Regions from separate parts of the Leifsonia sp. AG29 genome, predicted to be linked through region 2. Evidence: predicted binding sites of a transcription regulator. Region 2 holds the regulator's gene; the other holds the start of a gene.
The links. Region 2 encodes LexA, which represses DNA repair genes until DNA is damaged. Its sites were predicted from a motif close to TCGAACANNTGTTCGA; they were not measured.
Positions count from the first base shown of each region.

Region 1 (7,385 bases), 290 kb from region 2:
GCGCCGCGCTTTCCCGCCGACTCGTCACCAGGCTGGCGCTGTGCGCGGTCTTCGGCGCCGCGGTCGGCGCCTGCGCGTGGTACCTGGGGATGGACGCTGCGCACGCGGCCGGCCTCGGCGCCATCGCACTCGGCCTCACCTCCTGCCTCTCGATGATCGGCGACGCGGCACCCGTGGCTTGGGCTCCCGACCCGGCGCCCGCACGACCCGGATCCCGGCGGGACGTCGTCCAGCTGGGCTGGGCGCTCGGCGCGCGCGGTGGCCGGGTTTCAGCCGAAGGCATGCGCAGGGTCAGATCGCTGGCGGCCCGCGCCCTCGCCGCGCACGGAGTGGACCTCGACGACCCGGCGCACGCCGACACGTTTCAGCGGTTGATCGGGCCCTCCGCGGTGTCCCTCGTCGCACGCGGAGCGCAGGCGCCGCGTACCGTGCAGGTGGAGGCTCTGCTCGCTCGCCTGGAGGAACTCTCCGTCAGCCCTGTCCGCCCCACCGAGGAGTCCCGTCATGGCCGTTGACCCGCCTGTCACCCCGCATCCTCCGGACGGCCACGCGACCGAGCCGCTTCCCGTCGCCGAGGTGGCACGCCTCGGGGCAGCGGTGCTCGATCGCGTCGGCACGGTCGTGGTCGGCATGGTGGAGCCTCTCCGCCTCGCTCTCGCGACGATCCTCTCCGGGGGTCACGTGCTGTTCGACGACGTACCGGGGCTCGGCAAGACTCTGGCTGCCCGCAGCATCGCGTCGGCGGTGGGCCTCGATTTCCGGAGGCTCCAGTGCACTCCCGACCTGCTGCCGTCCGACATCACCGGGTCCTTCGTCTACGTGCCGGCCGTCGCCGACTTCGAGTTCCGCCCGGGCCCCGTCTTCACCGGGCTGTTCCTCGCCGACGAGATCAACCGCACGTCGCCCAAGACGCAGTCGGCCCTGCTCGAGGCGATGGCGGAAGGGCAGGTCTCGGTCGAGGGGCGCAGTTTCCCCCTCCCGCGTCCGTTCCACGTCGTCGCCACGGCGAACCCGATCGAGTCGGAGGGGACCTACGCCCTGCCCGAGGCCCAGCTCGATCGCTTCATGGTGCGGCTCCGCGTCGGCTACCCGGACGCGGCCGGCGAGTCGAGTGTGCTCCAGGCGCGCGTGAGGCGGCGGCATGAGGTCGCCACGGTCGAGCCCGTGACCGATGCCGCGACGCTGCTCGCGATGCAGGCCGGTGTGGAGGCGGTCGATGTGGATCCTGACATCGTCGACTACTGCGTGGCCCTGGCTGCGGCGACGAGGCGGCACCGGTCGGTGGAGGTGGGAGCCTCCCCGCGCGGTTCGCAGGGCCTTCTGCTCGTCGCTCGCGCTCTAGCCGTGCTCGATGCCCGCTCCTACGTGATCCCCGACGACGTGAAGAGGGCGGCGGTCCCGGTGCTGGCGCACCGGCTCACGCTGACCGTCCAGGCGTGGACGACCGGTGTCCAGCCCGAGGACGTCGTGAGAGAGGTCGTGAACGGGGTGGCCGGTCCGCCCGCCGTCGGTCGCCCTGCGGCGACGGACGCGGGGGTCGCCGCTGAGCCGGCCCGGTGAGCACCACGGTCACCCGATGAACGCCCCAGAGACGAGCGGCGCTCGCGCGACGGAGCGCACAGCAGTCGGTGTCCGATGGGCGATGAGCCCCGCACTGGCGGGTGCCGTCGTCGTCGGTCTGGTGTGCGTCGTGGCCGGCTTCGTGCTGAGTCGCGTCGAGCCGGCCTTGGTCGGCGCGCCGCTGCTCATCGCGGCTGCCTTGAGCTGGGACCGGCGGCCGGCCACCGACGCGGTCGAGGTCACCACAGCGGCGGCTGTTCCGCCGGCGTTGGCGCTCTCGGCTACACCGGAAGCCGCCCTCACCGGTGTCGACGTCTCAGTCTCCGCGTCCTCCCGCTCCGATGCCCTCCACCTCCGGCTGACCCGGGCGGGCGCGCCTCCTGTCGATGCCGTGGTCACCCCGCGCGCCGGAGCGGCGCTGCGAATCGACGTCCCGCTCGTGCATTCGGGGCCGCAGCGGCTCCTCGCGGTCCGTGCGAGGCCGGTCGGTGCAGACGCCGGATGGGTGGGGGAGCCGGGGGCGGAGGCGCAGGTCGAGCGCGTGGTGTCCCCGCTGCGGCGGGTGGTGCGGAGCCTCCCGCTGCCCGCGAGGCTCCTCGGCCTCACGGGTCAGCACACCTCCAGCCGGCCGGGCGAGGGCGGGGAGTTCCGAGACATCGACGTGTTCCGGCCGGGCGACCGGCTCCGGCGCATCGACTGGAAGGCGACCGCGAGGGCCGGTCGTCAGGGGGAGCTCTACGTCCGGCGGACGACGGCGACCTCGGACGCCGCGATCCAGCTCGTGATCGACTCGCGCGACGACCTCGGTGCTCCCGTGGGCGACTGGGCGCGCGTCCATCCGCGTCCCGCCGTCTCGTCGCTCGACGTCGCCCGGGAGGCCGCAGCCTCTCTGGCCGCGGCATACGCGCGGAGCGGTGACCGGGTGGGCTTCGACGACCTCGCCGTCCCGGGCCGAGTGGTCCCGCCCCGAGCGGGAGCGCGGCATCGCGAACGCGTGCTTCGCGCCGTCGAGCTGACACGCGCGACCGGCGCGGCGCACGATCGCGTGCGCCCTCCGCGCCTGGCTCCGGGCGCGCTCGTGTACCTGTTCGCGACGTTCCTCGACGATCAGCCCGTGCGGCTCGCGCTCTCCTGGCGCGCGGCCGGGCATCGCGTGATCGCCGTCGACGTCCTGCCGCACCGCGATTCGTCGCAGCTCCCGCTGCGCGAGCGCATCGCACTGCGCGCGATCGAACTGGAGCGGGCGCTGCGCCTCGCACAGCTGGAAGCCTCCGGTGCGGAGCTCGTCCCCTGGGGCGACGCGACCGAGCGGGAGGCGCGGCTCTCGGTGCTCTCGCGGCCGAGGCGACCACGATGAGCGGCCTGGGCGTGACCGTCCCCGGGTGGGCGCTTCGGGCTTTGTTCGTCGCCATCGCGCTGGCTCTGGCGCTGATCGGCACACCGAACGGCCCATGGCAGGCGATCGCCGCCGTCCTCGCGGGGATCTCCGTCGCCGTTCCGCGGTGGCTGACGGCCTGGGTCCTGATCGGCGCGCTCGCGTTCTCCTGCCTCCTCGAGCCGGGCGGCCCCTCGGTGCGGCTGCTCGCCCTGATCGCGGGCGTCCACGCGATGCACGTGCTCGCCTCCTGGGCGCTCGTCACTCCGCTTGTCGCACGCCTGCAGCCCGCCGCGCTCCTCCCGTCGCTCCGCCGGTACCTGGGGGTGCAGGTCGTCGTCCAGCCGGGCACGGTCGCCCTCCTGCTCCTGGCGCGCGGATCCCAGTCCCTCGCGGCGATCGCGTCGGGCGCGGCGGTGGTGGCGCTGGTCGCCGTACTCGCTCCCGTGCTGCTGCGTCGCCGTCCGGACTGAGGGCCGTCGAGCTCCCGGCGCGAACGAATGTCGGTGGTCCCTTCTACACTCCCGAAGGTGGGAGCGCTCTGCCTCAAGACGGGTAGAATCGAACGGATCTTCGAGCGCCTCGCGCGCAGCAGGCCAGGTGCGCGCTGGGCGAACAGCCCCCGGAGCAGACGACGGATAGCGGAGAATGGAACGAGTGAGCAGCAGTCTGAGCGGCAGTCGGGGAAGCATGAGCAAGATCGCGGGTTCCCACCTGAGCGTGCGCGGAGCCCGCGTGCACAATCTGCACAACGTCGACCTCGAGATCCCGCGCGACTCCCTCGTCGTGTTCACGGGACTGTCCGGATCGGGTAAGTCGTCGCTCGCGTTCGACACGATCTTCGCGGAAGGGCAGCGGCGCTACGTCGAGTCCCTGTCGGCGTACGCCCGGCAGTTCCTGGGCCAGGTGGACCGGCCGGATGTCGACTTCATCGAGGGTCTGAGTCCTGCCGTGTCCATCGATCAGAAGTCCACCAACCGCAACCCGCGGTCGACGGTGGGCACGATCACCGAGATCTACGACTACATGCGACTGCTGTGGGCCCGCATCGGGGTGCCGCACTGCCCCGTGTGCGGTGAGCGCATCCAGCGTCAGACCGTGCAGCAGATCGCCGACCAGCTGATGGAGCTCGAACCCGGTACCCGCTACATGGTGGTGAGCCCGGTCGTCTCGCAGAAGAAGGGCGAGTTCGTCGACCTCTTCAAGGAACTCGCGGCGAGCGGGTACTCGCGCGCCCTGGTGGACGGGCAGCAGGTGCAGCTGTCCGAGCCTCCGACGCTCAAGAAGCAGTACAAGCACGACATCTCGGTCGTCGTCGACCGCCTCGTGGCCGGCCCCGACATCCTGGGCCGGCTGACCGACTCGCTCGAGACGGCCCTCGGGCTGACCGACGGGCTCGTGCAGGTCAACTTCGTCGACCGCGAAGGACCGGAGGCGTGGCAGTCGTTCAGCGAGAAGCTCTCGTGCCCCAACGGTCACCCGATCCAGCTGACCGAGATCGAGCCCCGCACCTTCTCGTTCAACGCGCCGTTCGGCGCGTGCCCGGAATGCTCGGGCCTCGGGACCCGCATGGCGGTCGATGAAGACCTGCTGCTCGGCGACGACAGCCTCAGCATCGCCGAGGGCGTCATCGTCCCCTGGACGACGCAGGGCAAAGGACTGTTCCAGTACTACGAGAAGCTCCTCGAGGGCCTCGCCCGCGATCTCAAGTTCTCCCTCAAGACGCCGTGGGGCAAGCTTCCCGCGAACGTCAAGGAGGCCGTCCTGAACGGGGACAACTTCGAGGTCAAGGTCCGCTGGAAGAACCGATACGGCCGCGAGATGTCGTACACCTCCGGTTTCGAGGGAGTGGTCCCGTACATCGAGCGCCAGTACCTGCAGGCCGAGACCGACACGCAGCGCGCCCGCTGGGCCGAGTACCTGCGGGAGGTGCCGTGCCCGGTGTGCAAGGGCAAGCGGCTGAAGCCCGAGGTGCTGGCCGTCCTCGTGCACGGCAAGAGCATCGCCGACGCCTCCGAGCTGAGCCTCAGCGACGCCCGGTCGTTCATGGAGAAGCTGCACCTCACCGAGCGCGAGCAGAAGATCGGCGCCCAGGTCCTCCGCGAGATCAAGATCCGCCTCGACTTCCTCATCCAGGTCGGACTGAGCTACCTCGACCTGTCCCGGGCCGCGGCGACTCTCTCGGGGGGTGAGGCGCAGCGCATCCGCCTGGCGACGCAGATCGGTTCCGGGCTCACCGGCGTGCTCTACGTGCTCGACGAGCCGAGCATCGGTCTGCACCAGCGCGACAACCGCCGCCTCATCGACACGCTCGTCGCGCTGCGCGACCTCGGCAACACGCTCATCGTGGTCGAGCACGACGAGGACACCATCCGCACGGCCGACTGGATCGTCGACATCGGACCGGGCGCCGGTGTCAACGGTGGCCACGTGGTCCACTCCGGTTCGTACGACGAGCTGGTGGCGAACACCGAGTCGCTGACCGGGGACTACCTCGCCGGCCGTCGGGAGATCGCGGTCCCGTCGAAGCGCCGCAAGGTCGACAAGAAGCGCATGATCCGCGTGGTCGATGCGGAGGCGAACAACCTCAAGAAGGTGACGGTCGACTTCCCGCTCGGCACCTTCGTCGCCGTCACGGGCGTGTCCGGGTCGGGCAAGTCCTCGCTCGTGAACGACATCCTCTACCGGGTGCTCGCCAACAAGCTGAACGGCGCCAGGAAGGTCCCCGGCAAGCACCGCACGGTCACCGGCCTCGAGAACCTCGACAAGGTCGTCCACGTCGACCAGGCGCCGATCGGCCGCACCCCGCGGTCGAACCCCGCCACCTACACCGGCGTGTTCGACCGCATCCGCACGCTGTTCGCCGAGACCCCGGAGGCGAAGGCACGCGGGTACCAGCCCGGCCGCTTCAGCTTCAACGTCAAGGGCGGCCGCTGCGAGGCGTGCTCCGGAGACGGCACGATCAAGATCGAGATGAACTTCCTGCCCGACGTCTACGTCGCGTGCGAGGTGTGCGGAGGCGCCCGGTACAACCGGGACACCCTCACGGTCCACTACAAGGGGAAGAACATCGCCGAGGTCCTCGACATGCCGATCAGCGAGGCGGCCGAGTTCTTCAAGCCGATCTCGGCGATCCACCGGTACCTGCAGACGCTGGTCGACGTGGGCCTCGGCTACGTCCGGCTCGGTCAGAGCGCGACAACGCTCTCCGGCGGCGAGGCGCAGCGCGTCAAGCTGGCGACCGAGTTGCAGCGCCGGTCGAACGGGCGGAGCGTCTACGTGCTCGACGAGCCGACCACCGGCCTCCACTTCGAAGACGTCCGCAAGCTCCTCCTGGTGCTCAACGGCCTGCTCGACAAGGGCAACACCGTCATCGTCATCGAGCACAACCTCGACGTGATCAAGTCGGCCGACTGGCTCATCGACATGGGTCCGGAGGGCGGCGCCGGCGGCGGTCAGGTCATCGCCACGGGGACACCCGAGCAGGTCGCCGAGGCGCCGGGCAGCCACACCGGGTACTTCCTCAAGGAGATCCTGCAGGGCGAGAGCGCTCAGGGCGCGGCATAGGGGATGGCCGAGACCGTCAGCTACCGGCCGAAGGCCGGCGAGATCCCCACGCAGCCCGGCGTCTACCGCTTCCGCGACAAGAACCGACGGGTGCTCTACGTCGGCAAGGCCAAGAACCTCCGCTCGCGGCTGAGCAACTACTTCCAGCCGCTCCGCAGCCTCCACGAGCGCACCCGCCGCATGGTCACCACGGCGGCCAGCGTGGAGTGGACGGTCGTCGCGAGCGAGTACGAGGCGCTCCAGCTCGAGTACACCTGGATCAAGGAGTTCAACCCTCCGTTCAACGTCAAGTTCCGGGACGACAAGACCTACCCGTACCTGGCGGTGACGCTGGGGGACCGCATCCCGCGGGTGATGATCACGCGCAATCGCAACATCAAGGACGCCCGCTACTTCGGGCCGTACACGAAGGTCTGGGCGATCCGCGAGACGGTCGACCTGATGCTGAAGGCCTTCCCGGTCCGCAGTTGCTCCGACGGCGTCTACCGCCGCGCCGAGCTGACGGGGAGGCCGTGCCTCCTGGGCGACATCGGCAAGTGCGCGGCCCCCTGCGTCGGCCGGATCTCCCCGGGCGATCACAAGGCTCTCGCGATCGACTTCGCGTCGTTCATGGCCGGCAACGACAGCGGCTACCTGCGCGACCTGAACGAGAAGATGAAGCAGGCCGCCAGCACGATGGACTACGAGGCCGCGGCCCGGCATCGCGACGCGATCCAGGCTCTGGAGGGTGCGCTCGGCAAGACGGCGGTCGTCCTCCCGGAGAACGTCGACGCCGACGTGTTCGGCATCGCCCACGACGAGCTGGCCGCCGCCGTGCAGCAGTTCATCGTGCGCGGCGGCCGGATCCGCGGTGTGCGGAGCTGGGTCGTCGACAAGGAACTCG
Region 1 is NZ_VMSF01000001.1:1,730,675-1,738,059, reverse strand. It holds gene FPT20_RS08395 (hypothetical protein) at 1-515, shown strand, start outside; gene FPT20_RS08390 (AAA family ATPase) at 505-1,560, shown strand; gene FPT20_RS08385 (DUF58 domain-containing protein) at 1,643-2,917, shown strand; gene FPT20_RS08380 (hypothetical protein) at 2,914-3,408, shown strand; gene uvrA (excinuclease ABC subunit UvrA) at 3,626-6,502, shown strand; gene uvrC (excinuclease ABC subunit UvrC) at 6,506-7,385, shown strand, end outside.
Region 1: a site for LexA is predicted at 3,497-3,512, ahead of uvrA (excinuclease ABC subunit UvrA). Genes of this name have one in related genera too.

Region 2 (7,385 bases):
GCCAGGCGTCGGTCGATCACCTCGTCGCCGTGGGAGGCGCGGAGACTGTCGACGACCGCCGTGAACGCTCCGACCCCCGGGACGAGGAGTCCGTCGGCCTCGAGGGCACGACGGCGGTTCCCGGTCAGCTCGACGTCGGCTCCGGCCGTCTCCAGAGCCTTCACGGCGGAGTGGACATTCCCCGACCCGTAGTCGAAGACCACCACGCCGGGGCGCTTCCCGTCGGCCCGGAGGCCGGGGGCCGTGGTCACAGGGCGCCCTTCGTCGAGGGGATGCCGCGGACCAGGGGGTCGAGGGCCTTCGCCTGCCGGAACGCGCGCGCGAACGCCTTGAACTCCGCCTCGGCGATGTGGTGCGGATCACGGCCGCCGAGGACGGTGACGTGGGTCGTGATGGCGGCGTTGAACGAGATCGCCTCGAACACGTGGCGGACCATGGAGCCGGTGAAGTGACCGCCGATGAGGTGCAGCTCGAACCCGGCCGGCTCACCGGCGTGCACGAGGTAAGGGCGGCCCGAGATGTCGACGACGGCCTGCACGAGCGCCTCGTCGAGCGGGACGAGCGCGTCGCCGTAGCGCGAGATCCCCGACTTGTCGCCGAGCGCCTCCCGGATGGCCTTGCCGAGCACGATGCCGATGTCCTCGACGGTGTGGTGCACGTCGATGTCGGTGTCGCCCGAGGCCACGACGCGGAGGTCGGTCAGCGAGTGCTTCGCGAACGCCGTGAGGAGGTGGTCGTAGAACGGGACGCTGGTGCGGATCTCGCTCTCGCCGGTGCCGTCGAGGTCGAGGCTCAGCTCGATCTGCGACTCGCTGGTCGCCCGTTCGACCGTCGCGGTCCGATTCGTCATGCCTTCGATCCTATCGGCGCGTCGGCAGCCGCCCCCGAGGGCCGCCCGAGGGCGGCGAGCGCCTCGAGGAAGGCCGTCGTCTCCGCCTCGGTGCCGGCGGTCACCCGGAGGTGGTTCGGGATGCCGACGTCGCGGATGAGGATGCCCCGCTCGGCGAGCGCCTCGAACGTCGCGGCCGGGTCGTCCACGCCTCCGAACAGCACGAAGTTGCTGCCGCTCCGGTGGGGCTGGTAGCCGAGACGGGCGAGCTCGCTCACGAGACGGTCGCGCTGCGCCCGGATCTCGCCGACCATGGCCAGCATCTCGTCGGCGTGGGCCAGCGCGCCGAGGGCGGCCGCCTGGGTGATCGCCGACAGGTGGTACGGCAGCCGGACGAGCCGGAGGGCGTCGATCGCGGCCGGGTCGCCCGCCAGATAGCCGACGCGCGCTCCGGCGAACGCGAAGGCCTTGCTCATCGTCCGGGAGATGAGGAGGCGCGGCCGCCCGGGGAGGAGCGTCAGCGCGGAGGGCTCTCCGTCGGGCATGAACTCGGCGTACGCCTCGTCGACGATCACCATGCCGCGCGCGGCGTCGTAGGCCGCCTCCACAGTCTCGAGGCTGAGCGGCGTGCCCGTCGGGTTGTTGGGCGAGCAGAGGATCACGAGATCCGGGTCGAGGCGGATGATCTCCGCAGCCGCGGTGGCGGGCGAGAGCTCGTACTCGGCGTCGCGGCGGCCGGCCAGGTACCCGGTGCCGGTTCCGGAGGCGAGCAGCGGATACATCGAGTAGGTCGGCGCGAACCCGAGCAGCGTCCGGCCCGGGCCGCCGAAGGCCTGGAGGATGTGCTGCAGCACCTCGTTCGATCCGTTGGCCGCCCAGAGCTGCTCGGCGGTGAGACCGTGCCCGAGATAGCGCGCGAACGCCTCACGGAGCTCGGTGAACTCGCGGTCCGGATAGCGGTTGATTGTGCCGACCGCGGCGGCCACGCGGGCAACGATGTCGGCGGCCACATCGTCCGGCACGGGATGCGTGTTCTCGTTGACGTTGAGCGCGACGGGCACCGGACGCTGCGGCGCTCCGTACGGTGAGCGACCGCGCAGGTCATCTCGGATCGGCAGCTCGGAAAGCGAAGTCACCGTTCAATCGTAGCCAGCGCGACCTGGGTGGCTCCGCTGTGTGACGAGCCCGCCTACTTCTCGTATTTGGCGGGGATGGCCAGCTGCTGGCCGGGCGTCACCACCGCGCTCTGGAGGCCGTTGAGCGAGACCAGATCGGCGATGACGTCGCGAGGGTCGGCGCTCGGCGCAACGCGCTCGGCGACCGACCAGAGGGAGTCGCCGGACTGGACCGTGACGTAGTGGAAGGAGGCGTGGGTCTGCTCACCGCTCGCGATCGCTCCGCCGCCGTTGAGGGCGAAGACGAGAGCGCCGACGATCAGCGGGAGCGCGACGAGGGCGGACACGACGGCCCGGCCGCGCCGGGTGAGCCGCAGCCGGACGCGCGCTCCCTCGGGCAGCGGCGGCACCGCACGCAGCGTGGGAACCGACTCGCTCATCAGTACTGCACTCATGGCCGTGACCTCCTCAGATTTCGCGGATGCGAAGCTGTGTTCCGAATGTATCTTCGAATGTTCGAAACCGCAAGACCGTGATGGAGGAGCGGGACGACGCGACTCTGTCGCGACACACTCGAACATGTGTTTGTCTCGCCGCTGCATCGTGGATACAGTTTCGACTGTCTGAGGACATCAGACCAGGCACCACCGACATTCGAGCTCTGAGGCCGTCGGCAGGCCTGATCATCCTCCGATCGGGCGGGGCCACGAAGGGACGAGCGTGTCGAACGAGAACCAGGCGCAGCGGGGCGGGACGCGCCGGCGCAAGAACCTCAGCGAGAAGCAGCTGGCCATCCTGGAGGTCATCCAGCGCTCGGTGAGCCAGCGCGGCTATCCGCCGAGCATGCGCGAGATCGGCGACGCCGTCGGCCTGTCCTCGCTCTCCTCGGTGACCCACCAGCTCAACCAGCTCGAGCTCAGCGGCTACCTGCGCCGCGACCCGAATCGGCCGCGGGCCCTCGAGATCCTCATCGATCTCCCGGCCTCGTCGGCGCCGTCGCTCGACTACGAGAACCAGACCCCGGTCGGCGACGCGACGATGGTGCCGCTCGTGGGGCGGATCGCGGCGGGCGTCCCGATCACCGCCGAGCAGCAGGTCGACGAGGTGTTCCCCCTCCCCCGCCAGCTGGTCGGGAACGGCGAGCTCTTCATGCTGAAGGTGGTCGGGGAGTCGATGATCGACGCGGCCATCTGCGACGGGGACTGGGTCGTCATCCGCGCCCAGAACACCGCCGAGAACGGCGACATCGTCGCGGCGATGCTCGACGAGGAGGCCACCGTCAAGGTGTTCCGCCAGCGCGACGGCCACACCTGGCTGCTCCCCCGCAACTCCAACTTCGAGCCGATCCTCGGCGACTACGCGCAGGTTCTCGGCAAGGTCGTCGCCGTGCTCCGCGCCGTCTGACCCGCGGAGCAGAAGGGGCGCATCACCGCGAGGTGATGCGCCCCTTCTGCGTCATGCGACTCAGACGGTCGCCGCCGCCTTCTCGCGGATCGAGCGGGTCGCCTCCACGATGTTGCGGAGCGACGCGACGGTCTCGTCGTAGCCGCGGGTCTTCAGTCCGCAGTCCGGATTCACCCAGAGCTGGCGGCCCGGGATGGCGTCGAGTGCCGTCTCGAGGAGCTCGGTCACCTCGGCGACCGAGGGCACGCGCGGCGAGTGGATGTCGTAGACGCCCGGGCCGATCCCGTGCTCGAAGCCCGAGCGCTGGATGTCGTGCACCACCTCCATGCGGCTTCGCGCCGCCTCGATGCTCGTGACGTCGGCGTCGAGGTTCCGGATGGCGTCGATGACCACGCCGAACTCCGAGTAGCAGAGGTGGGTGTGGATCTGCGTCTCGTCGCGGACACCGGCGGTCGACAGGCGGAACGACCCGACCGACCAGTCGAGGTAGTCGTCCTGAGCGGCCTTCTTCAGCGGGAGCAGCTCGCGCAGTGCCGGCTCGTCCACCTGGACGACGCGGATTCCCGCGGCCTCGAGGTCCGCGATCTCGTCGCGCAGCGCGAGGGCGACCTGACGGGCGGTCTCGGCCAGCGGCTGGTCGTCGCGCACGAACGACCAGGCCAGGATGGTCACCGGGCCGGTGAGCATGCCCTTCACCGGCTTCTCCGTGAGCGACTGCGCGTAGGTCGACCAGTCGACGGTGATCGGCTTCGGCCGCGACACGTCGCCCCACAGGATCGACGGACGCGTGCAGCGCGAGCCGTACGACTGCACCCAGCCGTTCTTCGTCACGGCGAACCCGTCGAGGTTCTCGGCGAAGTACTGCACCATGTCGTTCCGCTCGGGCTCGCCGTGCACGACGACGTCGATGCCGAGCTCCTCCTGGAGGTCCACCACGCGCTTGATCTCGTCGCGCATGCGACCGAGGTACTCCGCCTCGCTGATCAGGCCCTTCGCGAGCTGCGCCCGCGCCCGGCGGATGTCGCCGGTCTGCGGGAACGATCCGATCGTGGTGGTCGGCAGGAACGGCAGGTGGAGCGCCTCCTCCTGGGCCTGGAGGCGCGCGGAGTAGTCGCCACGCCGGTAGTCGGCCTCGGTGAGGGCCGCCTCGCGCTCGCGCACCGACGGGACGCGGACGCCGGGCGCACCCGCGCGGTCGGCGAGCGCCTCCCGCGCGGCGCGCAGCTGCTCCTCGATCGCCTCATGCCCGTCGGTCAGACCGTGCGCGAGCGTCGCGACCTGGCCGACCTTCTGGTCGGCGAAGGCCAGCCAGCTCCGCAGGCGGGCGTCGAGCTCGGGCTCGTCCTCGATGTCGTGCGGGACGTGCAGGAGGGACGTGGAGGTGGAGACGGCCAGGTTCGGGCTGAGCGACAGCAGCTCGGTGAGCCGGCCGAACGCGGCGTCGAGGTCGCCGCGCCAGATGTTGTGTCCGTCGATGACGCCGCCGACGAGCGTCTTGGTGAGGAGCGACGTCGCCGTCCCGGCGTCGAGGCCCGACGGCACGGTGCCGCGGACGAGGTCGAGGGAGATCGCCTCGACCGGCGTGGAGGCGAGCGCCGGGAGGGCGTCGTCGAGCGAGCCGTACGGAGCGGCCACGAAGATCGCCGGACGAGCGGAGGCGGCGCCGAGCGCGTCGTAGGCCTGGCGGACGGCCGCGAGGACGGCTTCCCGCGGCTCGTCGATGCTCTCGCTGACGAGGGCCGGCTCGTCGAGCTGCACCCACGGCGCCCCGGCCTCCGCGAGGCGGGCGAGGAGCTCGCGGTAGACGGGAACCAGGTCGGCGAGACGCGACAGCGGTCGGAACCCCTCGGGCGCCTCGTCGCTCGGCTTGCTGAGCAGGAGGAACGTCACCGGGCCGACGAGGACGGGACGCGTCACGAAGCCCGCGGCCGCCGCCTCCTCGAACTCGCGGACGATGCGGTCGGACGCGAGCCGGAACTCCGTCTCCGGGCCGATCTCCGGCACGAGGTAGTGGTAGTTCGAGTCGAACCACTTGGTCATCTCGAGCGGCGCGCGCTCGCCCTCGCCCCGCGCGATGGTGAAGTACCCGGCGAGATCGATCGACCCGTCCGCAGAGGCCAGATCAGCGAACCGGGACGGAACCGCGCCGACGGCGACGGCCGCGTCGAGCACCTGGTCGTAGAAGCTGAAGCTCTCGGGGATGGAGGCGTCGTCGCGGCCGAGGCCAAGACCAGCCAGCCGCTCCCGCGTCGCCGCACGAAGCTCGGCCGCGGTCGCCTCCAGCTCGTCGGCGGTGGTGGAACCGGCCCAGAACGCCTCGACGGCCTTCTTGAGCTCGCGCCGGCGGCCGATGCGCGGGTAGCCGAGGATGGTGCCCGTCGGGAAGGCGGGGGTGGTGTCGGTCATGCTGTCTCACTCTCTGGGATGGTGCGGGTGGAGGCGGGAGCGGTCGCGGCGCTCGCGTTCGCGAGCACGCCCGCGCGTTCGAGCACCGCCAGCACCGCTTCGTGCTGATTGAACGTGTACAGGTGGAGTCCGGGAGCGCCGCCGTCGAGCAGCCGGCGGCCGAGCCGTGCGGCCCAGTCGATGCCGATCTCGCGGCGCCCCTCGTCGGTCGGCTCGACCTCGAGCTGGATCGCCAGATCGCTCGGAAGGTCCTCGCCGCTCAGCTCCAGCATGCGGCGCAGTCGGGCCGGCGACGTGACGGGCATGATGCCCGGGAGGATCGGGAAGGCGACGCCCGCCTCCTTGGCCCGCTGGGCGAAGTGGAGATAGTCCTCGGCGTGGAAGAAGAGCTGGGTGATCGCGAGATTCGCGCCCGCCGCCTGCTTGGCGAGCAGAGCGTCGATGTCCTGCTGGACCGAGTGCGAAGACGGGTGCCCGTTCGGGAAGGCGGCAACGGCGATCTGCACGTGCTCGCGCCGCGAGAGGACGGCCTGGGCGTGCAGCTGGGGCACGGTCAGCTCGCCGTACGGCTGCCGCTCCTTCTGAACGCGGTGGATCAGCTGGACGAGCTCGGCCGTCGTGCGGATGTCGCCGATGCCGTCCTCGCCGGGAGCGAGTCCCGCGGGCGGGTCTCCGCGCACGGCCAGGAAGCGGCGCACCCCGGCGTCGAGGAACTCGCGGATGAGGCGGTTCGTCTCGGCGTGCGACGAGCCGACGCAGGTCAGGTGCGCCATCGGACTGATGTCGGTGTGCTCGATGATGTGGCGGAGCACCTGAAGCGACGACGACCGCGACGAGCCCCCGGCACCGTACGTGACGGAGATGAAGTCGGGCCGCGCGGCGGCGAGCCGCTCGATCGTCGCGGGGAGCGCCGCCGCGGCGCGCTCGTTGCGCGGCGGGTACAGCTCGAACGAGAACCGTGCCTCGGTACAGCTCATGGATCCCTCGGATGGTCGGACAGCGTCACGGGCCCCGGCGCGCGCTGCACGGCGGGGGTTCGCGGGCGGGTGCCGGGCTCGGCTGTCGCACCACCGAGCGGTGGTCCCGCTGCGGTTGCCTGGAAATCTAGCAACAACGAAGGCCGGGCGGAATCGCCGGTGTCATGCTTCGACACACAGGATCCCGCCCGGCCTTCAGCCGTGCGGTCGACCGGCCCCGGTCAGACGGCGAACGGCTCGAACGCCGCCTGGTACTCCGGCTGGATCCGGGCCTTCACGCGGGTGCCCTGCTCCACGTACTCGGTGGAGAGGACCCGGCCCCGCTCGTGCAGGGCCGAGATCAGATCGCCGCGGTCGTACGGGACGACGACCTCCACCTCGACGGAGGGATCCGGGAGAAGGCGCGCGATCGCCGCGAGCACCTCGTCGATCCCCTCCCCGGTGCGGGCCGAGGCGAAGATCGCCCCCGGCTCGAGACCGCGGAGGATCAGCCGGTCGTCGGGCGAGATGAGGTCCGCCTTGTTGAACACGACGATCTCGGGGATGTCGCGCGCACCGACCTCGCCGATGACGTCGCGCACCGTGGCGAGCTGCGATGCCGGGTCGGGGTGGGAGCCGTCGACCACGTGGAGGATGACGTCGGAGTCGGCGACC
Region 2 is NZ_VMSF01000001.1:2,024,160-2,031,544, forward strand. It holds gene hisH (imidazole glycerol phosphate synthase subunit HisH) at 1-251, opposite strand, end outside; gene hisB (imidazoleglycerol-phosphate dehydratase HisB) at 248-850, opposite strand; gene FPT20_RS09765 (histidinol-phosphate transaminase) at 847-1,965, opposite strand; gene FPT20_RS09770 (LysM peptidoglycan-binding domain-containing protein) at 2,019-2,399, opposite strand; gene lexA (transcriptional repressor LexA) at 2,665-3,348, shown strand; gene metE (5-methyltetrahydropteroyltriglutamate--homocysteine S-methyltransferase) at 3,409-5,754, opposite strand; gene FPT20_RS09785 (methylenetetrahydrofolate reductase) at 5,751-6,731, opposite strand; gene hflX (GTPase HflX) at 6,953-7,385, opposite strand, start outside.